Regions from separate parts of the Flavobacterium sp. 120 genome, predicted to be linked through region 2. Evidence: riboswitches for the same ligand, from Rfam matches in the RefSeq annotation. Region 2 holds a riboswitch; each other region holds the start of a gene.
What was found. Region 2 has a riboswitch for S-adenosylmethionine ahead of C8C87_RS01540 (homocysteine S-methyltransferase family protein). Riboswitches for the same ligand answer to the same signal wherever they lie in the genome.
Positions count from the first base shown of each region.

Region 1 (8,021 bases), 1.2 Mb from region 2:
AACTGTTGGATACTTTGCATTTTTATAAATGCTTTTTAGATTTTTGGCAACAACATCAATATTAGTTTGAGTTCCTTTAAAATCAAATGTTTCTGTCGGTTCAAAATCATCTGAAAACTGATACGATTGCACATCGAATTTCTCTTGTAAATCTGAGTTTGATTGTATTTTTTTATACAATTCCAATGCTTTTTCATTGGCATTCAAAAAAGAAATAGAACTCGAATTATCAAAAACAATCGGCAAAGGCGTTTTTACCGTTTCAAGCGTCTTTTTGGTTAGTATTGGATTAATTAACAATAATAAAATTCCAAAAATGGATGAAAAACGCAAAAAAGCCAAAAACCAACCGACTTTCGATTTGTTTTTGGCTTTGTAGATATATTGAAAAAATGACAAACCGCCAGCTATTAGTAAAGAAAGTAGTAATAATAGTAAAGTGTTTGTTGTCATATTTTAGTAGTGTTCAGTCATCAGTATTCAGCAACTGAGCACTGATGACTGATCACTATTTTTTTTAGGTAAGCATTCCTCCACAAACATTCATAACCTGTCCAGTTACATACGCACTCATATCAGACGCAAAGAAAAGACATGCATTAGCAACGTCCTCAGTCGTTCCGCCACGTTTCAAAGGGATTCCGTCTCTCCATCCTTTTACAACATCTTCGTTTAATTTAGCCGTCATTTCTGTTTCGATGAATCCAGGAGCAATTACATTACAACGAATATTACGTGATCCTAATTCCAACGCCACTGATTTAGAAAAACCAATAACTCCCGCTTTTGAAGCAGCATAATTAGTTTGTCCTGCATTTCCTTTCACTCCTACAACTGAACTCATATTGATTATAGAACCAGAACGTTGTTTCAAAAAAGTACGTTGAATTGCTTTGGTCATATTAAAAACTGATTTCAAATTGACATCCATCACTTTGTCAAAATCTTCTTCGGACATACGCATCAAAAGGTTGTCTTTAGTAATCCCAGCGTTATTGATTAAAATATCAACCGTTCCAAATTCAGCCAAAACTGCATCTACAAAAGTTTGCGCTTCATTAAAATCGGCTGCGTTAGATTGATATCCTTTGGCTTTAATTCCTAAAGCGTTCAATTCATTTTCAAGAGCCAAAGCTGATTCCACTGACGAACTGTATGTAAATGCAACATTTGCACCATGTTTTGCAAAAACTTCAGCAATTCCTTTTCCAATTCCGCGGCTTGCACCTGTAATTATGGCAACTTTTCCTTCTAGTAATTTCATATTCAAAAATTAGTTTAAATTTTATTTGAAGCTAATCCTGCTATCCGCTTCAATCTTTTATGAACACTAACGTTCACATAAAAGGATTTTCACTACTATCAGGGCTATCTTACACCCGTCAAATATATAATAATTCCCTTTTTAAAAAAAATTCAAAAGCAATTACAATCAAAAATTCAATTCTTAAATTTTAAAGAATCGCTTTGTCCATTTGTCCCAAAACGAAATATAAATAGCCACCAATGTGAAAATTAGTAAAAATAAATGGTACCAAGCATTACTAATTAAGTCAAAGAAATCTAATTTTCCATTAGCGTAGCTCAATATAAGCAATACTTGAGCGCCATACGGTAAAACTCCTTGAATTATACACGAAAAAATATCCAGAATTGCAGCCGTTTTTCTAGGATTCAATTCATATTCATCATTAATTTCTTTGGCAATAGGTCCTGTAATTACAATAGAAACCGTGTTGTTCGCTATTGCTAAATTAGCAAAACCCACTAAAGCACCAATTCCCGCTTGAGCTGATTTTTTACTTTTAATTCTTTTTTTAATTTGAACTAATAAATACGTTATTCCACCCGCTTTATCTACCATAGCTGCTAAACCTCCAGTAAGCATTGATAATAAGAAAATATCAGTCATACTGGTAAAGCCTTCATATATCTTTTGAGTGAACTCCATTAACGTAAACGAACCACTAAAATAACCTATGATTCCTGCCAATAAAGTTCCAATAAGTAATGTTGAAAATACATTAACACCTACTACCGCCAATACTATTACTAATATATAAGGTACAATTGCAATCCAGGAAAAATCATTTTTTGCAATGGCAACAGTCACAATATCCGAGTTTAAATCAAGATAAAAGAAAACCATAATAGTCAAAATTGCAGCAGGAAAGGCAATAAATAAGTTAATCTTGAACTTGTCCTTTAGATCACATCCCAATGACTGCGTTGCTGCGATGGTAGTATCAGAAATCATCGAAAGATTATCTCCTAACATAGAGCCACCTAATAAAGCGCCTGAAATTAAAGGTAATGAAGCACCGCTTTTATCAGCTAATGCGACAGCTATCGGGCCAATAGCTACAATTGCACCCACTGATGTTCCTGTAGCAGTTGATAAAAAAGAAGCAATCAAGAAAATTCCTAAAGGAAAATAAGCAACATCAATAGTATTTATTCCAAGATTCACGACAGCATCAACTCCACCCATCGCTTTACTTACTACTGCGAAGGCTCCTGCTAGCAAATAAATTAAACACATGGTCATGATTTTACTTTCACCACATCCTGCAATCAATGTAGCAACTTTTTCATCAGTAGTGGATTTGAAAAGTAAAAAGGCTGCTATGATACCAACTACAACTGCCACTGGCGATGGAAAAGCATAAAAATCATTCAGAACAATTCCTGCTCCTAAAAAAGTAAAAATAAAAACCAATAAAGGAATCAAGGCAAAGGCATTTCCTTTTTCTTTTGAAAATAAAGTCATAAAAAAAATTTAAAATTAAAAATTATGACGAAAAACAAAGCTAAATATGGGAATGTAAACAACATTTTTTCCAAAGGATTTGGCTTATCGTTTTAGCACCTTGCTTGTTGTTGCAGGTTGCTATCCTATTGAAGGATTCGTGATAACGGGTGCAAAAGTAATTAATTATTTATGAAATTAGCCTAATTTTATTCCAAAAAAAGATAATTCAAAAAAAAGCGCCACATAAAAATGTAGCGCGATTATAATTAAGATGTTGAAAGGCAGACTTTAAATAATTAAAAAGCTACATTCCATTTTGGCAGTCTTCCATTTTCGTCAAGGAAGTTTTGTAAAACTTGTCCTTCTACAAATGTTGGAATCACTTTAGTTTTATCGTTGAATGTCTCATACCAAACCACTTCTAGTGTACTGATGTCTTCAATTTTCATTTGTGCAGGCCAAGAATATTTTCTTCCAGTTTTAGCAAATTGGTGTCCTTCAACAATTTTGTCTTTTAAACCACCATTTTTAATTTTCAAAGTTCCGTTATTTTGAACAGTTCCAGTAGAACCAACCATAATTAACTCTTTTTCATCTCCTACTGAATACACTAAAAATACTCCAGATCCTTCTGATGCATTGCAAACTTCTGCTAAACTATCTTCTGTAGTAAATGAAAACTGATTGCTAACTTTGAATTTTTTTAACTCTTTGTACATATTATTTTATTTTTATTTGAACTGGCTTCGACAAAAAAATACCCCACAAAATCGTGAGGCCCATTAGAAACCATTCGTTTATGTTTGTTCTTATTAGGATTACATCTTAAAAACAGATGCATTTAATAAAGTGCAAAGATATTTCTTTAATTCAATTTATAATAAAAAAGCCCCACAAATTGTGAGGCTTTTAAAATATTTAATTAGAGTTTAGATTAACCTAAAACTTCTTTTACTTTTTTACCAATTTCAGCTGGAGAATCTACCACGTGAATTCCACATTCTCTCATGATTTGTTTTTTAGCTTCAGCAGTATCGTCAGATCCACCAACGATAGCACCTGCATGTCCCATTGTACGTCCTGGAGGAGCAGTAACTCCTGCAATGAAACCTACAACTGGCTTACGGTTACCATCCGCTTTGATCCAATGAGCAGCATCAGCTTCTAATTGTCCACCTATTTCACCTATCATTACGATACATTCTGTTTCTGGGTCATTCATCAATAATTCAACTGCTTCTTTTGTAGTTGTTCCAATGATTGGGTCTCCACCAATACCAATTGCAGTAGTGATTCCTAATCCTTGTTTTACTACTTGGTCAGCTGCTTCGTAGGTTAATGTTCCAGATTTAGAAACAATACCAACAGTTCCTTTTTTGAAAACAAAACCTGGCATAATACCAACTTTTGCTTCACCCGGAGTGATAATTCCAGGGCAGTTTGGACCGATTAATCTTGCGTTTCTTTCTTTAACATAACCATTTGCTTTTATCATGTCAGCAACAGGAATTCCTTCAGTAATTGCAATAATTACTTTAATTCCAGCATCTGCAGCTTCCATAATTGCATCTGCAGCAAAAGCCGGCGGTACAAAAATGATAGTTGTATCAGCTCCTGCTTGTTCTACAGCATCTTTTACAGTATTGAAAACTGGTCTGTCTAAGTGAGTAGTTCCCCCTTTTCCTGGAGTTACACCACCAACAACGTTAGTACCGTACTCAATCATTTGAGAAGCATGGAAAGTTCCTTCGCTTCCTGTAAAACCTTGAACAATTATTTTGGAATCTTTATTAACTAAAACACTCATGATATATTTTTTATGTAGTTTTTAAAATTGTTATGCAAAAGTATAAAATAGTAATCAGTAATCAGTATTCAGTATTCAGTTTTTTGACACTAAATTATGATAATTGACTCATTTGATACCCTCGAAATAGTTTATTGTCTTTTATTTGCCAAATAACCATAAAATGCGCCAATAACATTTCTTCTCTAGGATTCTCAATCGTTTTCACAAAATGAGAATAACGCACCGAAATGGTATCATTTTCACTTACAATATGGCTAATTCTAACCTTTGAACGAACGTAGGCTTTACTCAAATCATTAGACAGACTCAATAAAGAATTATAATCCAATTGAACCAATCCCTTACTGCTGTTCCATTCAACGATAACTTCAGGATGCAAAAAATCTTTTATGACTTCGCTGTCAATTAGCGCATCTGATTTGTAAAATTTCTGAACGATTTCTTTAGCAGACATATTACTTTAGTTTATTAAGAATTTCTGGTATCTTCTTGATATTAGCCAGTTGTTTCAATTTTTCTCTTGATTCTTCTATTGGTGTACCAAAATAGGACTTTCCTCCTTCTACTGATTTTGTAACTCCGGTTTGACCAAGAATAACTGCCTTCGCTCCTATTGTTATTCCGCTTGTGGTTCCTACTTGTCCCCAAATAGTAACTTCGTCTTCAATAATGACACAACCCGCAATTCCAGTTTGTGAAGCAATTAAACATTTTTTTCCAATAACGGTATCATGGCCAACATGTACTTGATTATCAATTTTTGTGCCTTCGCCAATAGTAGTATCGCCAGTAACACCTTTGTCAATAGTACAAAGCGCTCCTATTCCCACATTATCTTTGATAACTACTCTTCCACCGGAAAGTAATTGATCATATCCTTCAGGACGTTTTTTATAATAAAACGCATCAGCACCAAGAACAGTTCCTGCATGAATCATTACATTATCGCCTATTACGGTATAATCATAAATGGAAACATTAGAATGAATCAAACAATTCTTTCCAATAACCACATGATTTCCAATAAACGTATTAGGCTGTATTACAGTTCCTTCTCCTATTGAAGCTGAAGCAGCTATTGAAACATTCGAAAACTGAAAAGGCTTGAAATAGTTTGTTAATTTATTAAAATCCCTAAAAGGATCTTCAGAAATCAACAATGCTTTTCCATCTGGACAAGCTACATTTTTATTGATTAAAACAACAGTCGCTGCAGAGTTTAATGCCTTGTCATAATACTTAGGATGATCCACAAAAACAATATCTCCAGATTCAACAACATGTATTTCATTCATTCCTGTCACTGGAAAATCCTTATCACCAACATATTCACAGCCGATGATACTTGCAATTGCTTCTAAAGTGTAAACTTTTTGGAATTTCATTTATTTAGTATTCAGTGTTCAGCAATCAGTGTCCAGTAAATCTGATTACTGAACACTGATTACTGTAAACTATTCTTTAACTCGTTCCATGTAAGAACCTGATGCAGTATCAATTTTAATTTTATCTCCTTCATTAATAAACAAAGGGACATTTACAGATGCACCAGTTTCAACAGTTGCTGATTTTGTTGCATTTGTAGCAGTATTTCCTTTAATTCCTGGCTCAGCGTATGTTACTTCAAGAATAACTGAAGCTGGCATATCTACTGAAAGCGGTAAATCAGTCTCAGTATTGATGCTTACCATTACATTTTCTCCTTCTTTCAATAAATCAGGTGAGTCTAAAATGTTTTTGTTTAAAGTAATTTGTTCGAAAGTCTCTGTATTCATAAAATGAAATTGATCACCTTCTGGGTACAAAAACTGAAATTTATGGTTTTCTACTCTAACTTCTTCAATTTTATGACCCGCAGAAAAAGTGTTGTCCAAAACTTTCCCGTTAGTTAAACTTCTAAGTTTAGTTCTGACAAAAGCAGGACCTTTTCCTGGTTTTACGTGAAGAAATTCAATGATTTTGTAAATATCGTTGTTGTATTTAATACACAATCCGTTTTTAATATCTGATGTAGATGCCATTATTTTTTTATTTTTATTACTATTTTTATTTTTTGGTAACTAAAAACTACTTTTTTTAGTAGTTTCCAGAATATCCTTTCATTACTCCTCTTGATGAATTTCGAATAAAATCAATGATTTCATCTCTTTCCGGTGTCGCTTCCATCTCAGCTTCAATAATACCCAAAGCTTGAGTTGTATTGTAATTTTTTTGGTATAGAATTCTATAAATATCTTGAATTTCTCTGATTTTTTCAGTTGTAAAACCGCGTCTTCTCAATCCAACAGAGTTAATTCCAACATACGACAATGGTTCTTTTGCCGCTTTTGTATAAGGAGGAACATCTTTTCTTACCAAAGATCCACCTGATATCATGGCATGATCACCAATTTGAATAAATTGATGTATTGCTGCCAATCCACCGATAACCGCAAATTTACCTACAGTAACGTGACCTGCCAAAGCTACTCCATTTACAATAATTGCATTATCGCCAATATGACAATCATGAGCAATGTGCGCAGTTGCCATTACCAAACAATTATTACCTAAAGTAGTTTGTCCGGATGCAATTGTTCCTCTATTGATAGTTACACATTCTCTGATGGTACAATTGTCTCCAATTATTGCTAAAGAATCTTCTCCACCAAATTTTAAATCCTGTGGAACCGCCGAAATAACTGCACCAGGGAATATATTACAATTTTTTCCAATTCTTGCGCCTTCCATTATGGTAACATTCGAACCAATCCAAGTTCCATCCCCAATAACTACATTATTGTGAATGGTTGTAAATGGTTCAATGACAACATTTTTAGCGATTTTGGCGCCTGGATGAACATAGGCTAGTGGTTGATTCATATTCTTTGTTTAATCGTTTAACTGTTTAATCGATTAACCGAATACACGATTAACCAAATCAACAAAAAAATTACTGTTTCTTAGCAATTTGTGCCATTAATTCTGCTTCAGCAACTAGTTTTCCATTTGCGTAAGCGTTTGCTTGCATGTGACAAATCCCTCTTCTGATAGGTGTAATTAAATCACACTTAAAAATTAAGGTATCACCAGGCAATACTTTATGTTTGAATTTAACATTATCTATTTTCATAAAATAAGTCAAATAATTTTCAGGATCCGGAACAGTGCTTAAAACTAGAATTCCACCCGTTTGTGCCATTGCTTCAACAATTAAAACACCCGGCATTACTGGAGCTTCAGGAAAATGTCCTACAAAGAAATTCTCATTCATCGTAACATTTTTCATCCCCACAACATGGGTTTCAGACATTTCAATGATTCTGTCAATCAATAAAAACGGTGGTCTATGAGGTAAAACAGCCATAATTTTATGAATGTCCATCAAAGGTTCTTGATGTAAATCATAAACAGGAACATAATTTCTTTGTTCGATTTTTATGATTTTTGCCATTTTTTTGGCAAACTGTGTATTTACAA
Region 1 covers NZ_RBKZ01000001.1:1,591,149-1,599,169, forward strand. Annotated here, with positions in the region: gene C8C87_RS06830 (hypothetical protein) at 1-453, opposite strand, end outside; gene fabG (3-oxoacyl-[acyl-carrier-protein] reductase) at 518-1,264, opposite strand; gene C8C87_RS06840 (Na+/H+ antiporter NhaC family protein) at 1,448-2,770, opposite strand; SAM-I-IV-variant riboswitch at 2,825-2,921, opposite strand; gene C8C87_RS06845 (hypothetical protein) at 3,049-3,471, opposite strand; gene sucD (succinate--CoA ligase subunit alpha) at 3,687-4,559, opposite strand; gene C8C87_RS06855 (hypothetical protein) at 4,654-5,016, opposite strand; gene C8C87_RS06860 (UDP-3-O-(3-hydroxymyristoyl)glucosamine N-acyltransferase) at 5,018-5,947, opposite strand; gene efp (elongation factor P) at 6,017-6,583, opposite strand; gene lpxA (acyl-ACP--UDP-N-acetylglucosamine O-acyltransferase) at 6,639-7,424, opposite strand; gene C8C87_RS06875 (bifunctional UDP-3-O-[3-hydroxymyristoyl] N-acetylglucosamine deacetylase/3-hydroxyacyl-ACP dehydratase) at 7,495-8,021, opposite strand, start outside.
Region 1: another riboswitch for S-adenosylmethionine. It lies ahead of C8C87_RS06840 (Na+/H+ antiporter NhaC family protein); the one in region 2 lies ahead of C8C87_RS01540 (homocysteine S-methyltransferase family protein).

Region 2 (8,021 bases):
TTCGATTACTTTAGAATTGGAAAATGATATCAATGTTACAAGAGGAGACATGATTGTAAAATCGGATGAGTTGCCTAAAATCGAAAAAGATATCAATACAACGATTTGTTGGATGGACAGCAAAAAGTTAGTTCCAGGAACAAAATATTTGGTACAACACAATACCAACAGAGTTTTGGCAAAAATTGAAAGCGTGAAAAACGTAATCGCTACAGATTATTCTGGAGTTACACCAGCGACTCAATTGGCTATAAATGAAATAGGCGAAGTAAATATTAAATTAAGCAAAGCTTTGTATTTTGATGCCTATAATGACAACAAATCAAACGGCGCTTTTATTTTAATTGATGCTGCAACCAACACAACTGCTGGAGTTGGATTTATAAACTAAATCTAACTTTTGCCAAAAACAACACACAGATGGAAAGTTTTAGAACCGAAATAGAAAATCCGATTGTCCAAAAAGACATTATCGATTTAGAAAGAAAAATTGCTTTATTCCGTGACGGAAAAATTGATGACGAACGTTTCCGTAGCCTTCGCTTGGCGAGAGGAGTTTATGGTCAGCGTCAGGAAGGTGTACAAATGATTCGTATCAAATTGCCTTTTGGTAAAGTGACCAGCGAACAATTGTTGCGAATTACTAAAGTTTCTGATGAATATTCAACCGGACGTTTGCACATTACAACGCGTCAGGATATCCAGATTCACTATGTAAGTTTGGACAGAACGCCACAACTTTGGGCAGAATTAGAGAAAGATGATGTTACACTTCGTGAAGCTTGTGGAAACACCGTGAGAAATATTACGGCTAGTGAAACGGCAGGAATCGATGGAGAAGAACCTTTTGATGTGTCGCCTTATGCGCATGCGTTGTTTCAGTTTTTCTTGAGAAACCCGGTTTGTCAAGAGATGGGACGTAAATTCAAAATGTCATTTTCGTCTTCAGATAAAGATACAGGATTAAGTTATTTGCATGATTTAGGATTTATTCCAAAAATTGTAAACGGCGAAAGAGGCTTCAAAGTAATGTTAGGTGGAGGATTAGGTTCTCAACCAAGTCATGCCGAATTGCTTTCTGAATTTATTCCGGTAAACCAAATTATTCCAACAACTGAAGGCGTTTTGAGAATTTTTGACCGCTATGGCGAAAGAGCAAAACGTTTAAAAGCACGTATGAAATTCCTAATCAAAGATTTGGGAAGAGACGAGTTTTTACGATTGGTGGAAGAAGAGAAAAAAGCCTTGTCTTACCAAACAGTTGAAATCGATACAACTGCTTTTGATGGTGCAATTCCAGCTCCTTTATTGGAAGTTCCAAAAGTAGTAATCGAAGACACAGCAGCTTTCGAAGCTTGGAAAAAATCAAATGTAATCGCGCAAAAACAAGCGGGTTATGTAGCGATTGGAATCAAAGTTTTATTGGGGGATTTTTATACCGATAAAGCAAGATTATTAGCAGATTTGATTAAAAATTATGCGGCTAATGAGTTGCGTTTTACGTTGAGACAAGACATTTTAATTCGAAACGTAAAAGAAGAAAATTTGCCTTTTTTCTACCAAGAATTAGCCAAATTAGATTTTGTGGCTTTGGGTTACAATACCATTTCAGATATTACGGCTTGTCCGGGAACAGATACGTGTAATTTAGGAATTGCAAGCAGTACCGGAATCGCAGTAGAATTAGAAAGAGTTTTAGAAACTGAATATCCACAATACAGCAACAATCAAGAAATCACGATTAAAATCAGTGGTTGTATGAATGCTTGTGGACAACACAATATGGCCGAAATTGGTTTCCAGGGAATGTCTATCAATTCAGGAAAATTAGTGGCGCCAGCTCTTCAAGTTTTATTAGGCGGAGGAAATTTAGGAAACGGAAACGGAAGATTTTCGGATAAAGTAATCAAAATTCCAAGTAGAAGAGGACCTGATGCGTTGCGTTTCATCTTAAATGATTTTGAAGCGAACGGAAACGGACAATCATTCTTGAATTATTATGATACAAAAGGCGAAAAATATTTCTACGAATTTTTGAAACCATTAGCCGATTTGACTAATCTTACCGAAGCTGATTTTGTAGATTGGGGTAATGCTGATAACTACGTGAAAGCAGTTGGAGTAGGAGAATGTGCTGGTGTAGTAATTGATTTAGTAGCTACTTTAATATTAGAAGCCAAAGACAAAATGACTTTCGCACAAGAAGCTTTTGATGAAGGAAAATGGGCTGATGCAATTTATTTAGCATACGCAGGATTTGTAAATGGAGCTAAAGCATTATTGCTTGCTGAAAACCAAAAAACAAATCACCATGCAGGAATTATCGATTTGTTTGACACCGTTTTTATCGAAAGCAATAAAATTGAGTTGAATTCAACGTTCAAAGATTTAGTATACCAAATCAGAGCGAATGAGCCTTCTGCGGAATTTGCGCAAAAATACATTCAAGAAGGAGTTGCCTTTTTTGAAAACATAGAAAAATACAGAGCAAAAGATTTAGCTAATGCATAATACAATACAACCAAAAATAACTTTAGTAGGCGCTGGTCCTGGCGATCCGGATTTGCTTACTCTGAAAGGAGTAAAAGCACTTGCTGAAGCGAATGTGGTTTTGTATGATGCGCTGGCCAATGATGAAATAATGATTCATGCGCCAAAAAGTGCCATCAAAATATTTGTGGGTAAACGAAAAGGTTGCCATGAATATACGCAAGACCAAATCAATCAGTTGATTGTTGATAATGCGCTTACGTACGGAAATGTCGTTAGATTAAAAGGTGGAGATCCATTTATTTTTGGACGTGGAAGCGAAGAAATAGAATTCGCAGAAAGTTTTGGAATCCCTACATTTGTAGTGCCCGGAATTTCATCTTCGATTGCAGTTCCCGCTTACCAAGGAATTTCTTTGACAAAAAGAGGTGTTTCAGAAAGTTTTTGGGTAATTACTGGTACAACTTCTGATAGGAATTTGTCTAATGATGTTGCATTAGCAGCGCAATCGTCAGCAACAGTTGTTATTTTGATGGGAATGAGCAAATTATCACATATTGTTTCTTTGTTCCAAAAAGAATCCAAAGGAGAAACTCCCGTTGCAATTATTCAAAATGGAACTACTCCACAAGAAAAAATTGGAGTTGGAACGATTGACACAATTCAAGTAGTTGTAGCTGAGAATAAATTAAGTTCGCCAGCAATAATTGTCATTGGCGAAGTGGTTAAAGAAAGTAATAAGTTGAAAGGATTTTACGAAGAATTTCTATCAAACGAAATACGATTATAATGGAAAGAAATGAATTATATCCTGTTTTTTTAAAACTACAAAACCTGAACGTGTTGATTGTAGGTGGAGGAAACGTGGGTTTAGAAAAATTATCTTTCATGTTGAAATCAAGTCCGAATGCGAATGTTGAGGTAGTTGCACCAAGGTTTTTGCCGGAACTGGAAGAATTGGTCGAAAGACATCCTTCGGTGAAATTGACTAAAGCCAAGTTCAAGAAAAAAATATTGAAAAAACGCCACATGGTAATTGCTTGTACCGATGATTTAAAAGTCAATAAACGAGTATTTGATTTGTCTCGAAAAAGATATTTGATTTGCAACATTGCTGATACACCAGATTTGTGTGATTATTATTTGGGCGGAATTGTAACCAAAGGAAATGTAAAAATCGCTATTTCAACTAATGGAAAATCACCGACAACTGCCAAAAGATTACGGGAGTTTTTCGAAGAAATAATTCCAGACGATATTAATAAAATGGTCGAAAACCTGAATGAATATCGCAAGACACTAAAAGGAAATTTCGAAGAAAAAGTACAAAAGATGAACGAAATCACCGAAGCATTAAAAAATAAAGAATAAAAACAGCACAAAATAGCGAATGATATTTATCATTGAAAGTAGTAAAAATCAATCGTTAATTTGCAATTAAATAGTTTAGCACAATTACATTACATAAAGAATAAAAAAATGATTAAAACAGACATACTTATAATAGGAGCCGGACCTACGGGTTTATTTGCAGTTTTTGAAGCAGGATTGTTAAAACTGAAATGTCATATTTTAGATGCTTTGCCACAAGCAGGCGGACAATTATCTGAATTATATCCAAAAAAACCTATTTATGATATTCCAGGTTTTCCGGAAGTATTAGCCGGAGATTTAGTAGATAATTTAATGGAACAAATCAAGCAATTCGAACCAGGATTCACACTGGGAGAACGTGCAGAAACCATTGAAAAACAAGAAGACGGAAGTTTTATTGTGACTTCAAATAAAGGAAAAAAATTCCATGCCCCTGTGGTAGCAATTGCAGGTGGTTTAGGAAGTTTTGAACCAAGAAAACCATTGATTGAAGACATCGAATTTTACGAGGATAAAGGAATTAAATACTTTATCAAAAATCCGGAAAAATTCAGAGACAAAAGAGTAGTAATAGCCGGAGGAGGAGATTCTGCTTTGGACTGGAGTATTTTCTTGTCGAATGTTGCTTCTGAGGTAACTTTGATTCACCGTAGAAACGAATTCAGAGGGGCTTTAGATTCTGTAGAAAAAGTACAGGAATTGAAGAACTCAGGGAAAATAAAAATGATTACGCCTGCAGAAGTAGTTGGTTTAAACGGAGCGGAACATTTAGAGTCAATTGATATTGAGGAAAATGGCGCACATAGAACCATTGCGACGGATTATTTTATTCCACTTTTTGGATTAACACCAAAATTAGGTCCTATCGGAGACTGGGGATTGGACATTGAAAAAAATGCCATCAAAGTAAATAATGCTTTGGATTACCAAACGAACATTCCAGGGATTTTTGCCATTGGTGACGTAAATACCTATCCGGGAAAACTGAAATTGATTCTTTGTGGTTTCCACGAAGCCACATTAATGTGTCAGGCAGCCTACCAAATCATCAATCCAGGTAAGAAATATGTATTGAAATACACTACAGTTTCTGGTGTTGACGGATTTGACGGAACCCGTAAAGAAGCTCCAAAAGCCGTGGTGAAAGCCATAGTTTAACAACATAATACAAACTAGTTAAAAAATATAGCGCTAATACTTGCAAGTATTAGCGCTATGTCTTTACTTTGCACTGTTCATATATTTATTGAAAGTTATCACGAAAGGCGGAGGGAAAGACCCAATGAAACCTTAGCAACCCTTTATCTTTAAAGAAGGTGCTACATTCTACTTTATACAGAACCAGTTTCAGTATTTAAGATAGATAACACACGAATACTCACTTAGTATTTCTCAAACCCTTTCTTGACAACATATCGATATTTAGCTTACTGAATTTATTTCAGTATCAGGAGCGAACAATTGGCGTTTTTTTGTTAATACCGTTCCCGCTTTTCGTTGCAATCTTTCTCACCCTGAAACAAGTTCAGGACGAGAAAGGATTTTCACTGCAAACGTAGTTCATCGAACTCCTATGAAAATAGTAATTAAGTGAGGTAATCGGGGCTAAAGAGCTAATATATTGAACTTTTGGAATTAATAATAAGCGCTTAATACTATAATGTTTTGCGAGAATAAAACAAAAGATGTCAACAATTCAAGAAGCTATTAAAAAAAACATACTCATACTCGATGGAGCTATGGGAACCATGTTGCAACGCTACAATTTTTCCGAAGAAGATTTTCGAGGAGAACGTTTCAAAGATTTTCCACATTCCTTAAAAGGGAACAACGATTTATTGTCATTAACGCAACCACAAGCGATTCGTGCCGTTCACGCAGCTTATTTTGAAGCAGGAGCGGATATTGTTGAAACCAATACTTTTTCTGGAACTACTATCGGAATGGCCGATTATCATCTGGAAGATTTGGTATACGAACTCAACTATGAATCAGCAAGAATTGCCCGTGAAGTAGCCGATGAATTCATAGCCAAAAATCCGGATAAACCTCGTTTTGTAGCCGGTTCAATAGGACCAACAAACAGAACGGCCAGCATGTCACCAGATGTAAATGATCCTGGATATAGAGCTGTAACGTTCGATGATTTACGTATTGCTTACAAACAACAAGTAGAAGCGTTGATTGATGGAGGAAGTGATTTGCTTTTGGTAGAAACTATTTTCGACACTTTAAATGCAAAAGCAGCACTTTTCGCTATTGAAGAAGTCAAAGACGAACGCAATATCGATATTCCAATCATGGTTTCAGGAACGATTACGGATGCATCAGGGAGAACACTTTCGGGTCAAACCGTAGAAGCTTTTTTGGTTTCGGTTTCGCACATTCCATTATTGAGCGTAGGTTTCAATTGTGCTTTGGGAGCTGATTTACTGAAACCATATCTACAGACTTTGGCGCATAATACGTCATTCAATGTTTCGGCACATCCTAATGCAGGATTACCAAATGCATTTGGTGAGTACGATGAAACGCCAGAACAGATGCAAGCTTTCATCAAAGAATATTTAGATGACAATTTAGTAAATATCATAGGCGGTTGTTGCGGAACAACGCCAGAGCACATCAAGTTGATTGCTGATATCGCAAAGGAGTATAAACCTAGAGTATCAACAGCGACAATGTAACGTAGAGACGCGATGTATCGCGTCTGAATTATAGCCAGGAATTCTTTGTAATTATTGATTTTAGGGCAAAAAAAAATAAAAAATGGCACAAGCAGAAACTAGAAAAAACCTTGTATTATCGGGATTAGAGCCTTTAATCATCACGCCAGACAGCGTATTTGTGAATATTGGTGAACGTACGAATGTTACAGGTTCTAGAAAATTCCTTCGATTAATCAAGGAAGAAAAATACGAAGAAGCACTTAGCATTGCAAAAGAACAAGTAGAAGGTGGCGCACAAATTATCGATATTAATATGGATGAAGGAATGCTCGATGGCGAATATGCTATGACAAAATTCCTAAATCTTATCGCTGCCGAACCAGATATTTCCAGAGTTCCAATCATGATTGACAGCTCGAAATGGGACATTATCGAAGCGGGTTTAAAAGTAGTGCAAGGAAAGAGTGTTGTGAATTCTATTTCTTTAAAAGAAGGGGAAGAACAATTCATTCATCATGCCAAATTGATCAAGCGCTACGGCGCTGCAGCAATTATTATGGCTTTTGATGAGGTGGGTCAAGCAGATAATTACGAGAGAAGAGTTGAAATTTGCCAACGCTCGTATGATATTTTGGTAAACAAAGTTGGATTTCCTGCACAAGACATCATTTTCGATTTGAATATATTTCCTGTTGCAACAGGAATGGAAGAACACCGCTTGAACGCATTGGATTTCTTTAGAGGAACAAAATGGGTTAGAGAGAATCTTCCACATGCCCATATTAGTGGTGGTGTGAGTAATGTTTCTTTCTCGTTTAGAGGAAATGACACGGTTCGTGAAGCGATGCACTCGGTATTTTTATATCATGCGATTCAAAATGGTATGACGATGGGAATCGTGAATCCAGAAATGCTTTCTATTTACGATGAAATTCCAAAAGATTTATTAGAACACGTTGAAGATGTAATCTTGAACAGACGCGATGATGCCACGGAAAGATTATTGGACTTTGCCGAGAATGTAAAAGGAGATGTAAAGAGTAATGAAAAAACAGTTCAAGAATGGCGTTCGGGAACTATTCAGGAACGATTGACGCATTCGCTAGTAAAAGGAGTTGATGAATTTATAGAAATTGACGTAGAAGAAGCCAGACTTGCAGCAACAAAACCTATCGAAGTAATCGAAATCAACTTAATGGCAGGAATGAATGTCGTTGGAGATTTATTTGGGTCAGGTAAAATGTTTTTACCACAAGTGGTGAAATCAGCGCGTGTAATGAAGAAAGCGGTAGCTTATTTATTGCCATTCATTGAAGCCGAAAAAGATGGTGTTTCGAGTTTTGCAGGTCGTATATTAATGGCAACTGTAAAAGGCGACGTACACGATATTGGAAAAAATATTGTTTCAGTTGTTTTGGCTTGTAACAATTATGAGATTATTGATTTAGGTGTAATGGTTGCGCCTGAGAAAATTATCGCTGCAGCTAT
Region 2 covers NZ_RBKZ01000001.1:376,969-384,989, forward strand. Annotated here, with positions in the region: gene C8C87_RS01515 (sulfate adenylyltransferase subunit 1) at 1-391, shown strand, start outside; gene C8C87_RS01520 (HEPN domain-containing protein) at 421-2,511, shown strand; gene cobA (uroporphyrinogen-III C-methyltransferase) at 2,504-3,280, shown strand; gene C8C87_RS01530 (bifunctional precorrin-2 dehydrogenase/sirohydrochlorin ferrochelatase) at 3,280-3,861, shown strand; gene C8C87_RS01535 (NAD(P)/FAD-dependent oxidoreductase) at 3,970-5,022, shown strand; SAM riboswitch class I at 5,115-5,234, shown strand; gene C8C87_RS01540 (homocysteine S-methyltransferase family protein) at 5,550-6,551, shown strand; gene metH (methionine synthase) at 6,634-8,021, shown strand, end outside.

Region 3 (8,021 bases), 1.6 Mb from region 2:
ATTCGGCGTCCGTTATCCGGGTTTACACCGTCGGTAACGGCTCCGTAGAGACTTCCGGCAGAATAACCTACTCTTGTAATATTGTTCGCTTCTGTCGTAACCTGTGTATACCCAATAATATCTGTGTTTCCTTCGGCAAGAGCCGTAACTTTATTCTTTACGTGGGTGTAATTGAAGGAAGCTTTCCATTGAAAATCTTCTGAATTTGCTATTGTCGCACTCAATCCCAATTCGATACCTCTATTGTACATTGAACCAACATTAGAAAGAATAGCATCTCCGGGAATTCCTTTTGAAGGCGCTTGAGGGGTACTTAAAATCAATCCGTTTACATCATTATTGAAATAATCAGCGGTCAATTGCAGTCTGTCTTTAAAGAAACCTGCTTCAAGACCAATATTCGTCTGATCACTGGTTTCCCATCCTAAATCCTGGTTTCCTGCCTGAGAAATTGCCCAGGTTGCAGCTGTCCCGTAAATTGAAGCACCATATAAATTTTGTGAGGCATACGCTGATGAAAGATTTCCGTTACCCACTCTTCCCCAACTTCCTTTTAATTTAAGTGAACTTATGTAATCTGTAATTTTACTGTTTTTAAAGAAAGATTCTTCACTTACCAGCCATCCAGCAGATAAACCTCCAAAATTTCCGTATTTGCTGCTAACACCCAATGCAGAATTTCCGTCTTTTCTGAAATTTCCTGTAATGAAATATTTTCCGCCGTAATCATAAGATAATCTGAAGAAAGAAGAAAGAAAAAGTCTTTCTGACAAACTGTTGCCGGATGACCTGATCGTTCCCCAAGTTCCCTGATAATTTTCAAAGAAAGGATCTGAAACGTTGGTTTGATTCGCTCCCCAGGAAGAGTTTTCGAATTTCTGAACATCATATCCTGCCAATGCTGCAATGTGATGATTTTCTCCAAAACGTTTGTCAAAAGAGAAACTATTCGTAAAATTGTAATTGTTTCTTAAAGCTGAGATATTAGTTGCAGAACCTCCTGTAGCAAATGCCGAAGATCCTAAATTTGGACTTAAATAGGTAATATTCTCTGCTCTTAATCTGTCGATTCCGTAATTACTGTCGAATTTAAAACCTTCAAAAAAGTTAATTGTTGCGTGTACATTCCCAACAAAATGATCGTTAGAACTGGTGTATTTACTGTTTTCAAACAAAGCTCCAGGATGCCATAACGTATTGGTAAATAAGTTGTTGCCTGGACTTGCTGTTCCTGTTGAACTTAAATTATAAGAACCGTCTTCTTTATAAGGAGAAACGTTTGGAGCCAGTACCAGAGCCAGACGCGCCGCACCAATTAACAGCAATCCGCTGCCACTTAATGAACCTGTACTTTGAGATTGATTGAAAGTATTGTTATACGAAAGATTACCGCCTAATTTTAACCAGCTGTTTACATCGTGATCAATGTTGAATCTTGCTCCTTTTCTTTCGAAATTATTGTCTTTTGTAATTCCTTCCTGTTTGGAATAATTGGTTGAGAAAAAATATCTTGTTTTGTCTGTTCCTCCTGAAACACTAATATTATGATTTTGAGAAACAGCATCACGATATACCTGATCCTGCCAATTGGTGTCCACTCTTGAACCATCAGCTTTAAAAGACGGAAAGAAAAGTGCCGATGCTACAGCAGTATTATTTTCGTTCCCGCTTAATATTTTACTGTTTAAAACAGCTTCATTTTTTATAGTTTCAAATTGTGTACTGTTTAGTAGATTAGGCAGTCTGGTAGCTCTTGTAATTCCAACCCAAGTGTCGTAGGTTACTTTTGCTTTTCCTGCTTTTCCTTTTTTAGTCGTGACCAAAATAACTCCTCCCGCAGCACGCGAACCGTAAATAGAAGTTGAAGCGGCATCTTTTAAAATATCAATCGATTCAATATCTGAAGGATTGATATCTGCAAGCGGATTATTTGCAACAGCACTTGTTGTGGATACATCTCCGGAATTAACCGGAATTCCGTCAATAACCACTAAAGGAGCTGTACTTAATGAAATGGAATTTACCCCGCGAATTCTAATTACCGGAGTATCATTTAAAACTCCGCTCGGAGTAGAAACATTCACTCCTGAGGCCTTACCAATTAACGCCTGCTGAAAACTCTGCACAGGAATATCCTTAATTGTTTTAGATGTTACTCTTGTAGCGGCACCGGTAAATTCTTTTTTACTTTGCGTACCATAACCTACGACAAGTACTTCTTTTAAAGTAGTATTGGAAGGAACCAGTTTAATATCATTAAAAGACGAACCTGCATTTTTTTCGAGCGTTTCGTATCCAATATAATTGACAGACACTAACTTGTCTTGTTTTGTAATGGATAATGAAAATTTTCCATTAACATCTGTAACTACAGATTTTCCGCTTTCTGCAGCAATAATTGTAGCTCCCGGTAAAGGCTCGCCGTTATCAGAACCTGTGACGGTACCGCTGATCGTTCGTTCCTGTGCGCTCAGTATTCCAGGAAGTATACTGAACATAAAAATTAATACAAGTAAGATTTTTTTCATTGAGTTTGGTTTTAAAAAATTGGACATAAATATTCCCGGGCCGATGTCGAAATGGCCTATCAATAATGCTGATAAACAGGAATTGGTTTAAAAAAGACTAACGACTTTGCATTCGGAAAACTTTGGAATGTTTTTCTTTTGAGGGCATTTTAATTTGTTCGGAATTGACATGTAATTCTAGCTCAGTTTTCATTTTTAATTATAAAAGATTTTAATACTAATGAGCTTATTCAGATTTTATGAAATCTTTCTTATCTGTCCACCGAAGCGGAAGGATTTAGCACCTTATTTGGCAACAGGTTGCTAAGACATCACAGGGCCTACTCCCTCAGTCTTTCTGGATAAGTCATGTAGAAATTTTCTACCCGACAAATATATATATATTAATTCTATATAATTAGTAGAATTTAAAATTATTTTTTAAAATTATTTATTTACAAAATAAAATTATCCATAATTAACTGTATAACAAAAACTTATTAATTGTAAAGAAATTTAAGTAATGTTGATTTTATGAAGAAAATTCATTCTTATCATTAAAAAGAACAAATTAATAAATAATTCAATCATTTTTTTTGTAATTAGTTAGTTTATTAAATTCTTCAATTGTTTATTGTTCAAAGCCGAATTCCTTCTTTTTTTATTGTACAAATTTCGATGTATTCAAAAATTTCAAGTTTCGTATTTTCTCTAAAAATTAATTTACTGCCATATACCAATTTAGTTTTTATAATTTTTCCATCAATCCCCAACAGGACATCCAAACCAAATTCATAAAGCCAATGAAAGACAGCTACTAAATGTAGTAAGCCAATTTCTTTAAATCTTCCATAAAATTTATAGAAATTTGTCCCGTAGAGGTCACAAATTTAAATAAAAAAATAACGCAATACCCAATAAATAAAGGTGTTGCGTTTTTTTATGCTTTATAAAATCCCTACTATATCCATCAAGCCAAAATGAAATCTAATCTATAATTTGATTTTGACAAAGGATATAAATAGTATACTAATTAATTTTTAAAGGTAAAACTCCCATCATTGGATTTTAATATTTTTTGACCAATGTAGTTCCCTATTTGTTCTCCCTGTAAAACGCCGTTTTCAATAGCATCCCTGTAATGAATTCCTCCATATAATCTGGAAATGGCAGCTTCTTGTGATGCTTGCAAAAAGGATTTGAATTTTCGTTCAGGTAAACCAAATTCAATCTCAGTTTTGTCTGTAAAAGAAAAATTATCACCTAAAATTTGAGTGAGTATTGTAGCGGCAGCAGTTGAGATTACGCTGTGCCCAGAAGTATATTCGGGAAAAGGAGGCGTTTGCAATAATGATCGCCATCGAATATCAATCCATTTATTGATTGCTGTTTCGGGCCTTATTCTATTACTTCTATACTTTTCATCCCAACAAGAAATAAATGCATCAGACAACGTTAAAGCAACCGCTGTATGAATAAAAACAGTTTGTTGTAAAGTGGTTTCCTTTTTTAAACAAGCAATACCGGTAATTCCTATCCAGTGTCCTCCGGGAGAAATCTTTTTCAAACCAAATTCAACATGCCCAATCTGCTGTAAAGTAAAAGGGTTACAATCCCAAAAACTGGCAATTGCTTTTTCTTTTTTTGTCAACTGGTTTACAATGGTATAAACCTCAAACATTTGTTTGTAAAAAGAAGACGTCTTGTTAATATCAAAAGCAGCGGGTGCTTTTGGCTTAAATTGCTGTGACGAATCTAGTAAAAAGGTTCTCACTCGATACCATTGTGGCTCCAAAGCCTGCATGTATCCGGGAGCTGTAGGTTGCCAATGACCATCTCCGACTAAAGGAGTGTATTTTTTATAACTGCTGAGCTTAATGAAACCATCAGCTTTTACATACTGCATCATTTGATTGACTGCAATTTGAACCAACTTAGAGGTATTTTCGACCTGAGCTTTAGGAATTCCTTTTTTTATGGCCAAATGCGTTAAAGAATCGGCATCGATAGCGAACTTAGAACCCGATGGCAACAATTTTTCCGCCATTTTAAAAACGGTAAATATGGTGGCAAAAGAAGCATTACTTTTGGCAATTAGCGTATCTGAAACTTGCAGTTTTTGATAGTGTCGGAGCGATTTAGAAAAAGAATTTGCAGGTACTTGAAACAATGACGTCACTTCATTTGAAGCAAGAGTAACATAAGCATAATACCTTGCTGCTGCTACCGGTGACGCAACATCATTGACCATCAAATCGGTTACTTTTTTTAAAGAAGAAACATAGTCTTTTGAAGTGAATTGCGCTGAATTTTGGGAATATAATATACTCCCTGTAAAAATGACAAATAGAACGATATAGATTTTTCTCATAGGGATTTGTATTAATAATTATATACCGCAGGACGCTGGTTATTTACAGAAAAAAGAACTCTTTTTTTACCTTTATAGGGTAAAGAAATAATATCCTTTACGCATCCGTTAACATTCAAACCTGAACTTAACTGTGGATTATAATTGAAATTTCCTTTTCCGTCTCCAGTCAATAAAACACCATAATTAGCGTCTATCTTGCCTATTTTTATTCTTGTTTTCTCTATATTACCACCCAATAAAATATCTGCTTTACCATCATTATTGTAATCTTCAATTCCAATGGCGTATACAGGAGCATAATTGGCCTGAACAGGCAAAATATGTTTAATAAAGACACCATTTTTATTTTCGAACCAAACCGTTTCAAACGTACTCGCTTTTAAATGCTTTGCTGACTGCATTTGATCTGGGGATAAAATTTCATTAATAGTCACTTCTGAATACGATTCGTAGTTAGGGAATCGTTGTCTCAAACTAACAATTTGGTCTGTTAATTCATCTCTGCTGGCCATAGGATATGATTTTCCCTGAACGTAACAGGAAACAAAAGGATCTATGGAACCATTTTTATCAAAATCGCCATAGCAAAGCGTTACAGGTTCTTTCGCACTGACTTGAATTTGGCTATTTGTTCCCCAATTGGCAGCAACCAAATCAAGATCTCCGTCATTATCTAAATCAGCGGCAGCCAATCGGTTCCACCAACCTTCCAAGGAATCTGGAAAATATTTTGAAGTGGCATCTGTAAGTATTCCTTTTTTATTTTCGAAACAACTCACTTTCATCCATTCGCCACAAACAATCAATTCCGGTTGACCGTCTTTGTTAATATCCATCCACAAAGCATCAGTAACCATTCCTATTTGTTGCAATGCAGGAGCTAATGTAGCGGTACGATTGGTAAAAATTCCTTTCCCGTTATTGATGAGCAACATACTCTCCGGAGTTTCAGGATATTTCCCCGGAATCACACGACTTCCTATAAATAAGTCAATATTTCCGTCTCCATTCACATCGGCAGCTTTAACACATGATCCACTTTTAGTTTCTATTGGTAATGCATCCAAACTTTTTTCAAAAACCCCATTGGTATTGATATAAAGTCGGTCTTGTAAGGCAGCATCATTTTCGTCAAAAGCATATCCGCCACTGACTACATACAAATCCGTATCGGCATCATTATCCGCATCAAAAAACAACGCATCAACATCTTCAGAAGCAAGGTCCTGCTCGAATGCTTTTTGGACAGAAGGAACAAAATCACCATTGGCTTGCTGCAGCAAAAGTTGACCTGCTTGCCCTCTGGAGCCACCAATGAAAATATCTTCCAATCCATCTTTGTTCACATCCGCTTTTGCAATATGTGGTCCGCTGTAAGAAAGCATATTGGTCATTAAAGGTTGTACCTTGAAATCATTCGTTTCTTCTTCTACATGTCGAAACGGAATCGCAGTCGTAGCCGAAGAAAAAACGGTTTTTTTACTAGCCTCTGGAGCAATTGAACCAACATTGGCTTTTTCGTACAGCACTTTAATCGATTTATTAACCGTAAGATTCTTTTTTATTATCTCCATTTTCCCATCAGGCCAATACACTGCAATCGAATCAATCGTTGCTGAAGGCAAACCAAAATGCATGGGTTGCTGCATGGAACTTTGAAAACCATGAACGGGATAATTTTCCAGAGTAACGATACCTTTAGGAGTAAATACTTTTACTTTAGCTCCCAAAGCATTTTTATTTTGTCCTGGCATTTGTAATTCCAGATTGATATAATTGCCTCCATTCCCCATCTCAACGGCATTATTCTTATAGACAGCCGCAACCTGATTCATTCGGTTGATTACCAAATCAAGATCGCCGTCATTATCCAAATCAGTATAAACAGATCCATGCGAAAAGTTTTCATCTTCGAGTCCCCAATCCATTGAAGAATCCTTAAACTGAAGATTTCCTTTGTTTTCAAAAATATAATTATGAAGTGGTGTCGAAGGAATACCCTGCAACATTGTGAACATCTTGTCTTCGGTTTCGCCACGCAAATGCTTCAATCGTTCACTAGCATAGAATTTGACAAAATCGCGATTAATCATGTCTCTTGCATACCCATTGGAAACAAATAAATCTTTGTTACCATCATTGTTAAAATCAGCAAATAAGGCAGACCAACTCCAATCCGTATTAGAGATTCCGCTTAACTGTCCGGTTTCACTAAAGGTATCGTTGCCGTTATTTACCTGCAACATATTGCGCATCAACTGATGGTAAAATCCGTTATTTAAAGTATTATTATAGAGTTCATAATTATCTGGGGCATACAATAATTTTTGTCTTTTGTTATCGGCAGGAAGCATATCAAGCGTATAAATATCAGGCCAGCCATCATTGTTAATATCCGCAATATCGGCTCCCATAGAAAAATTAGAAATATGCCCTATTTGCTCTTGTAAATTATCTGTAAAAGTTCCGTCTCCGTTATTGGTATAGAGATAATCTTCTTCGACATAATCATTAGAAACATATAAATCTGCCCAACCATCATTATTTAAATCGCTCACAATAACTGATAAACCATATCCAAGAGGATTAGAAATAATACCCGCTTGCACGGTAACATCGGTAAAATGGTTGTCATCATTGCGATAAAGACGGTCTCCCGCATCAGGATCTACCATTTTTTTTACAAAAGAAGCATCAAAATTACGAAGTGCTTTGATATTATGATTCAACACAAAAAGATCCAAGTCTCCGTCATTATCATAATCAAAAAAAGCCGATTGTGTAGAGTATCCTTCATCGGCAACTCCCATTTCCACCGCTTTATCTTTGAATGTAATTTCGCCCGATGAGGAAGGCCCATTATTAATGAACAACTGGTTTCTTCTTTTTTCTGGTTCAATATCTCCGGAATAACAAACATAAATATCCAGCCAACCATCACCATTTATGTCGACAACACTTACCCCAGTTTTCCATCCTCGACGCCCTTCTGTACCTGATTTTTTTGTGATATCTTCAAAAGCTAGGTTTCCTTTATTAAGATACAGTTTATTAGGTTGAAGATTTGAAGTAAAATACAAATCGATCAATCCGTCATTATTAAAATCCCCAGATGCCACTCCGCCACCATTATAAAAATA
Region 3 covers NZ_RBKZ01000001.1:1,928,239-1,936,259, forward strand. Annotated here, with positions in the region: gene C8C87_RS08330 (SusC/RagA family TonB-linked outer membrane protein) at 1-2,528, opposite strand, end outside; SAM riboswitch class I at 2,777-2,876, opposite strand; gene C8C87_RS08335 (vanadium-dependent haloperoxidase) at 3,541-4,878, opposite strand; gene C8C87_RS08340 (VCBS repeat-containing protein) at 4,890-8,021, opposite strand, start outside.
Region 3: another riboswitch for S-adenosylmethionine. It lies ahead of C8C87_RS08330 (SusC/RagA family TonB-linked outer membrane protein); the one in region 2 lies ahead of C8C87_RS01540 (homocysteine S-methyltransferase family protein).

Region 4 (8,021 bases), 370 kb from region 2:
GTAAGAACTAAGCTTTCGTATTTTTGATTTTCAGTGTTTTGGGTTAATTTTTTTAGGATTTTTTTATGCCCAATGTGTACTCCGTCAAAAGTGCCTAAGGTTAGAATCGTTTTTTTTGTGGAGCTGAAATCGTTTATAGAATGGAAAATCTTCAAAGCAAGTGTTTTATAATAGTGCAAATTTAAGGTATCCAATCGATATAACTAAAAAAGGATTGAAAACTTCAATCCTTTTTTAGCTCATTTTATGTTTTTTATTTTTTAATAAACCGAATTGTATTGGTTTCGGATTGATTTTTCGATAATTTTAAAAAATAAATGCCTTGCGATAAGTTAGAAATATTTACACTAAGGTCTTCTGCTGATTCGATTTTTTTCGATTTTATTATTTGACCTAAGCTGTTAATAATAGTGTAAGCTTCGGGAGTGTCTAATTTATTTTCAACAACGATGTTCAATAGGTTAGAGGTTGGATTTGGATAGAGATAAACTGAATTTAAGTTTTTAACGTCATTAGTTGATAGTGAATTGATGCTGAACTTAGTTGTTTCGCCTCCTCCAAAAGCATCTCCTGATGCAATAACCTCGCCTGTAGGAGTATTTAAAACATAAGATCCCGCTCCGTATTCACAACAAATACCATCGTCTTGACTGTCAAAAATTGAAAAAGTATAACAGTCATTACTAGCAAGGTTAAAACTGGTGGTTATTAGTGCTGGCAATGGTCCAGTTTCATTATCGGTATCCGTATACGGTCCGCCTTCATACAATATGACTCCTGCGGTGTTTGTTAGTTTCCATGTAGTTTCTGAGCCGTAATGGTCAAGTTGCAGGGAAAAATTTATGGTATTAGACGAGTAGTTTACATTGTCTGCAATCTCAAAATTAATTGTACTACTGTTATTAGAAGCGTTTTGATCAGTCGTTCCATTTACACTAGTTATGGTGGAACTAAAATTATGGCTCCCTACCGTTGTAGTTAAGCTGCTTAAAGTAATGTCTTGTGATTGATTATTGGTAAGATTACCAGTCCAGTTATAAGTTTGTAAGTTTTGATTATCAATGCCATATTGTATGGACGCTTGGGTTAAAGGAGAGGTTCCTTTATTTGTGATTTTTACGACTGGCGAGAAATTTTTACTGCAGTTAATATTTAGAGTTACAATCATAGTTGAGGCATCATTGCTAAAAGTGACTCCTGGAACAAGCGCATCAGAAGTTTTTAACGAAACTCTTCTTGTGGAATTGTTCATAACGGTTATCATACGAGTTTTTTGGTCTGCTGTGAATATGTTCATGCAGGCATCATTCGTATAGTCCATATAATTTTCAATCATGTCAAACCCTGGCGATGTTGGGCAGGAATCAACTCCTACCGGACACCCTTGATTTTCTTGACCTGCATTTGGAGTGTCCGCGCAAAAATCATCTACCGTACAATCTCCATCTCCCCAAATATGTCTTAGTCCAAGCCAATGTCCTACTTCATGTGAGGTTGTTCTGCCTTTGTCATAATCAGTTACGTATGTTCCTCCTGGAAAGTAGCTTGATGAACCAAAAAAGGCATAACCTATTACAACTCCATCAGTGTTAGCTGGACCTTCATTGGCATTTATTCCCGGTAAGCCGGATGCGTTTGGAAATTGTGCATATCCTAAAAGATTGTTTCCCGTGAATTTAACGACCCAAATGTTAAGATATTTTTCAGGATTCCATTGTGTCTGAGGTTTTACAATAGCATCAATCTCATCAGTTGACCAGCTTTCTTTTCCTAAGTCTACACGGTTTATTCCATTTGATAAAATTCCCGAAGGATCCCGTTTTGCAAGCGCGAATTCAATTTCAACATCGGCTCCAACAGGATTGGTGTTAAAACCTGGAGTTCCTGATTTTTTTCTAAAATCTTCGTTCAGTACTTGAATTTGCGAGATTACTTGTTGGTCAAATATGTTTTCCTCGGAACCTATCAGGTTTCCATTATGAATAACGTGAACTACAACCGGAATTGTTATGACAGCGTTTTGTCTTAATCCTTTAGAGGTGTTTTTTATTTTTTCTTTTTCAATTGTAATTTTTGGAGCAATCCATTGTTCAAATTCAGAAGTAGATAATCTATTCGGATTTTTGGACTTTAAATACTCTTCGTATTCTGTAGTTGCGCAACGAATGAAAGAACCTTGTTTGATGATTTTCTTTTTACCAAAAAGGATGACTTCAGTTGAATTATTTACTTGAGCAAACGAATAATTGGCTGAAAAAAAAAGGGAAAGTAGGAGTATAAAAGTAATTTTTTTCATGTTATAAGCTCGTTGGTTTTATCTAAAAAAATTTTGATATAAGAGGTCAATTTTTCTGATAATTAATAAAGATGCATTAAAATTAATTATTATTATCGTGTAATACAAATTAATTCAAAATCCATTTGATTAATGGTCAGGAGTGTACCGATTTTATTTCCCGTTAAATGTGGTCATCGTATTTTCCAGCCCTGCGGCTCCAAATGATTTTATAATCTCCGAGGCCAGTTCTAATCGTTCAGGAAGTGCCAGTTTTTCTGTGTCATCCCATTCGCCAAGAACATAGTCAACTTGTTTTCCTTTTTTGAATTCGTCGCTGATTCCAAAACGGAATCTAGTGTAGTTTTGCGTATTCAGGACCAGATTGATGTTCTTTAACCCGTTGTGTCCGCCATCACTTCCTTTCGGTTTAATGCGGATGGTTCCAAAGGAAAGATTCAAATCATCGGTAATCACAAAAATATTTTCCAAAGGGATATTTTCTTTATCCATCCAATATTTCACTGCTTTTCCGCTCAAATTCATGTACGTGTTTGGTTTTAAAATAAAAAAAGTTTTTCCTTTAAATTTGTATTGAGCAAGGGAACCCAGTTTTACAGTTTCGAAAGAAATTCCTTCTTTACGAGCCAAAAAATCGACTACTTTAAATCCTATGTTGTGACGTGTGTTTACATATTCGGCACCAATGTTACCGAGTCCAACTATTAAAAATTTATTACTCACGCTTTCTATATTGTTTTTTTGGTGTTTGTGAACCTCTGGTTTTATATAATCCGTATTGTCATCTGTGTTTGTTGATGAGAATAAATTTGAAATCCATTTTATCATGTTGCAAAAATAAACTTAATTAGAGTATTGGACTATTAGATTTTCGAAAATCGTTATTGCCAAGAAAATATTTCTGGATAGCCCTGATGGGAGTGGAAATCCTTTTTATCCTGAACTTGTTTCTGGATAAAAAGATTGTAACATACAGCAGGAGATGAGTTGTTGTGAAAATGGATAGCTGTGCTCCTGAATAGAATCTGAAACGAGTTCAGATTAAATAAAAAAAGCACCAGTTTTACAACTGATGCTTTCTTGAATGATTGAAAAAATATTATTTTTTCTTTCCTTTTGCAGGAGCTTTTGCTGCTTTTGCTGCTTCTTGAGCTGCTTTCATAGCCGCACGAGAAATCTTCACTTGACAAATAACTGTATTGTCTGGGTGCATGATTTTGAAGTTTGGAGTAGGTACTTTAGTAACGTATAATTTGTTACCCATGTCAAGTGGTGTAATGTCAGCTTCAACGAAATCTGGAAGATTTTTCGGTAATGCTTTTACTCTTAATTTACGGTTGTTCAAACGTAAATCTCCACCTGCCATAACTCCTTTAGAGTTACCAACGATTTTTACTGGAACTTCCATAGTGATTTCTTTGTCATCAAAAATTTGAAAGAAGTCAATATGTAAAATCTTGTCAGACACCGGGTGAACCTGAATGTCTTGTAAAATAGCGTTAAATGATTTTCCTTTTCCAAGATCGATCTCAACTGTGTGAGCGTTTGGAGTGTAAACCAAGTTTTTGAAAGCCATAACTTCTGCTGAGAAATGAACTGCCTGATTTCCTCCGTATAATACGCAAGGAACCAATCCAGCATTACGTAGGGCTTTAGTTGCTACTTTACCCACGCTTTCTCTTTCTGATCCTTTAATTGTAATCGATTTCATTGTAAAAAAAATATAGTTATTAAATAATATTACTTGTTTGGCCTTTAGTTTTTGGCTATCGGCATGATTTTATAACTTTAAGACTTGTGTCTTACATTATAAACTTTCCACTAATGGAATTGTTGTGGTGCACCATGTGCATAACTTCAGCAAAAAGAGGCGCACAACTCAACACTCTTATTTTGTTTGATTCTTTCTTCAACGGAATAGAATCGGTAACTATTAATTCGCTCAATTTTGAGTTTTCAATTTTTTCGTAAGCCTCGCCAGATAAAATAGCGTGGGTACAAATTGCTCTTACGCTCAAAGCTCCTTTTTCTATCATTAAATCGGCGGCTTTCGCCAAAGTGCCTCCGGTATCAATCATGTCATCTACTAAGATTACATTTCTACCTTTAACCTCACCAATTAATTCCATCGTGTCAATCACATTGGCGGCTTTTCTCTGTTTGTAACAGATAACCACATCTGAATTTAAAAATTTAGAATAGGCATACGCTCTTTTAGAACCTCCCATATCAGGTGATGCAATAGTCAAATTGTCTAAACCTAAACTTTCTACATAAGGTAAAAAGATAGTTGAAGCAAAAAGATGATCCACCGGTTTTTCAAAGAATCCTTGAATTTGATCGGCGTGCAAATCCATTGTCATTACTCGTGTTGCCCCAGCGCTTTCTAATAATTTCGCTGTCAATTTTGCCCCTATCGGAACTCTAGGCTTGTCTTTTCTGTCTTGTCTTGCCCATCCAAAATAAGGAATTACTGCAGTTATATGTCTTGCCGAAGCACGTTTTGCAGCGTCAATCATTAATAACAATTCCATCAAATTATCTGCATTTGGAAAAGTCGAACAAACAATAAAAACACGTAATCCTCTGATAGACTCTTCATATGAAGGCTGAAATTCACCGTCGCTGTATTTTGACATGGTGACTTTCCCTAATGGGATTCCGTATTGCTCTGCTATTTTTTCTGCAAGATAGACACTTTGTGAACAAGCAAAAATTTTAGCTTCTGGTTCTAGGTGTGACATTAATTTGTTGTTTTGTAGTTAGTTAGTGTGTTTCGTTTTACCGAGGTGCAAATTTATAAAATTTATTCAACTCTGAAAGGAAAAAATTAAGTATTTTTAGTAGAACATTTAATATTATTTTTTACATTTGCACCGTGTTAAAGGAATTGATGGTTGATTTAAACACAATCACATCTTTTATTGCGTTGAAATGACTGTTGTTATTTCATGTCTAGCTAAGCCCGGATGGCGGAATTGGTAGACGCGCTGGTCTCAAACACCTGTGGGAAACCGTGCCGGTTCGACTCCGGCTCCGGGTACTTAAAAAGTCTGTAATTACTTGTTTATCAAGTATTACAGGCTTTTTTTAATTGTATTTGCCCGACCATTGCCCGACAAAAGAGAAAGCACGCAAAATAAAGCCATTTTTCAATGTTTAAATTTCTTGTATATTATAGTTGCTGTGTTTTAAATTTTAGAATAAATGGATAGTATAGATACAAACACCTATTAATGTCTTTTTCCTGTTAAGATAGTTTTCATCTCCTTCAACTTATATAACGTTTTTCAATTATACAAAGTAGGTATTAAGTTATAATATTACTATCATAAAGAAGTGACAGTTTGTTATTCTGTAAATAACCTAGACAGGCATTGCTATTCATCAATATAAAAGCGAATAAAAATACCTTAACTGGCCTGTTTTACTATAATGTTACAAATCACTGATACAGGGTATAAAATCCCTCGACCAGTGAACAACATAAAATTTCAAAACAAATCGTAGAAAAACATTTTTCAACTAGGGGGGTGGTTGTTTTAAAAATCGTTTTCCTTTTCAACCACCTACCCCATACTTTATATACAGTCCTTAGCGCCCCTATTTTTATAAAAAAATAATGAAATAGGCCTCTATAGTCTAATCTTGCTATTTTAATTGTTTTGTACAAGCTAAAGTAGCTACTGCCAAAAGCATTCTTAGAAATTTCGCATCAATAAAGTTGGCACTTCTGTTCAATGAATAATTGTTATTGCATTATCTTCTTGCATTAGGTTCAAACATAAGTCCAATATATTTTAGACTAAGTATAAACGCAATTACCATCACTATGATATAAATATACCTAAAAGCTACAAACTTATCTTTTTCAGAATTACGCCTCCTTATAAACTCAAGACATAAAATCATAAAAAATAGCCCTGAAAGCAAATATGGAATATTGTCTGATATATTATTGATGTATCCATAACCAGTGGATTCCTTTTTATCAACGTATTCAAACAAAAGCATGGATAGAAATAGTGGAAATGCTAACTCAATGCTACCTGTGGCAAGTTTAGTAATCGTTGTTTTCATAGATAATTATAGTTTAATGTTTTTTATTTAAATCCTTGGGTCTATTGCTCCATCAATTTCCAGCATAATTGTTTCGTCTGGAAACACTATCACTGTTCTATTTTGTTGCATTTTATTAAGCAGATGTAACCCCAATTTTATAATTTCTTCTTTAAACACCTCAATTTCTAACGGGAATTTAGGGTAGTTAATAAACTCAAGTTTTAAATGCTTTTCGTCTTGACCACTTAGCACAATATTACATTCACTTACAGATGCACTTAAATATATATTTGCTTCATCAATTCTTTGTTTTTGATATTCTTGAAGTTCATTAATCAGATAATCTTTATTGTAATGTTCTTCACTATAACCGATTTCCAAACCAAGTGTTATAATTGCTGTAAAGGTTTTTATTGATTTTGTTATCATTATCATTCTTGGGTATATTTAAACATCTCTATTTTATCGAATGTAAGATTTTGCACTGTAGCAATTGTTCTTGTTGAAAAAGCTCCCGAAAAAAAATAGGTAATTATGGCATATTCTTGATTGATATTTAATCGTTCGTAATTAATAGCTGGATAATACTCATACTGTTTTTTATTGGGTTTTTGAAGTTTCAAAAAAGTACTAACACCAGCTATACTTTGGTCGTATAAGTCTCGTTCTTCATAAACAGTATTGACTTCTTTAAGAGCATCAAAACTCAAATTATAAAACACAATATCAAAATCTAAATAAATTTTAAAGAGGTTGTCTTTAGCTTTATTAGATTGCAAATCGTGCGTTGCTACAAAATTAAATGGTGGTATTTTAAACATAATTTTTCCTTAGTTTAGGCTCATTGTTTCAGCACCTTCGCGTGTGGTCGCAGGTTGCTACTACTCAATTGTAGTTCTTAATGATTTTTCAAATATATAAATTTTAAAATAAATAATAATTAGAGCTGAACAAAAATTCATAATATCATTAAAAGTGGGTATAGTAAAATCCTACAAAATATCGTTTATTTACACAGGTGCAATCAAAACGAATTAAACAGAATGGAAGTGGTATAAAATAAGCAGACCGTTTACGGTTTTCTTCAATTTCATTCCATTGCTTTTTAGTATGTTTGTATGCAATCCAATATATTTAGTTTATTATACTTCAAAGCGTAAAAGGATGAACAAAAAATTATTTTCCGAAGCAGATATTAAAGAGAAGTTTATAACACCTGCAATAATTAATGCGGGTTGGGATGAACACACTCAAATTATTAGAGAGTATTCAATTACTGCTGGGCGTATTTGGGTAAAAGGTAAAATGACTGCAAGAGGAAAGAAACTTTTTGCTGATTACGTGCTTTATATTTCTGGAATTCCGGTTGCAATTATTGAAGCAAAAGAAAATAACCTTTCTATAAAGTCAGGAATTCAACAAGCGTTGAAGTATTCTAATTTAATGGATATTCCTTTTGTATTTAGTAGTAATGGTGATGGTTTTCATTTTCATGACAAAACAATTACGGATGGGGATATAGAACAGACTTTTCCTTTAAATGAATTTCCTTCACCTGATGTCCTTTGGGGAAAATATAAAAAATACAAGGGGATTGTAACAGAAACCGAAGAAAAAATAATTTTGCAAGATTACTTTGCAGATAGTGATAGAAAACCAAGAT
Region 4 covers NZ_RBKZ01000001.1:5,631-13,651, forward strand. Annotated here, with positions in the region: gene C8C87_RS00050 (bifunctional riboflavin kinase/FAD synthetase) at 1-155, opposite strand, end outside; gene C8C87_RS00055 (T9SS type A sorting domain-containing protein) at 254-2,296, opposite strand; gene pth (aminoacyl-tRNA hydrolase) at 2,450-3,124, opposite strand; gene C8C87_RS00065 (50S ribosomal protein L25/general stress protein Ctc) at 3,396-4,007, opposite strand; gene C8C87_RS00070 (ribose-phosphate pyrophosphokinase) at 4,099-5,040, opposite strand; tRNA gene C8C87_RS00075 (tRNA-Leu) at 5,260-5,339, shown strand; gene C8C87_RS00080 (hypothetical protein) at 6,056-6,376, opposite strand; gene C8C87_RS00085 (hypothetical protein) at 6,404-6,793, opposite strand; gene C8C87_RS00090 (hypothetical protein) at 6,790-7,179, opposite strand; SAM-I-IV-variant riboswitch at 7,171-7,268, opposite strand; gene hsdR (EcoAI/FtnUII family type I restriction enzme subunit R) at 7,523-8,021, shown strand, end outside.
Region 4: another riboswitch for S-adenosylmethionine. It lies ahead of C8C87_RS00090 (hypothetical protein); the one in region 2 lies ahead of C8C87_RS01540 (homocysteine S-methyltransferase family protein).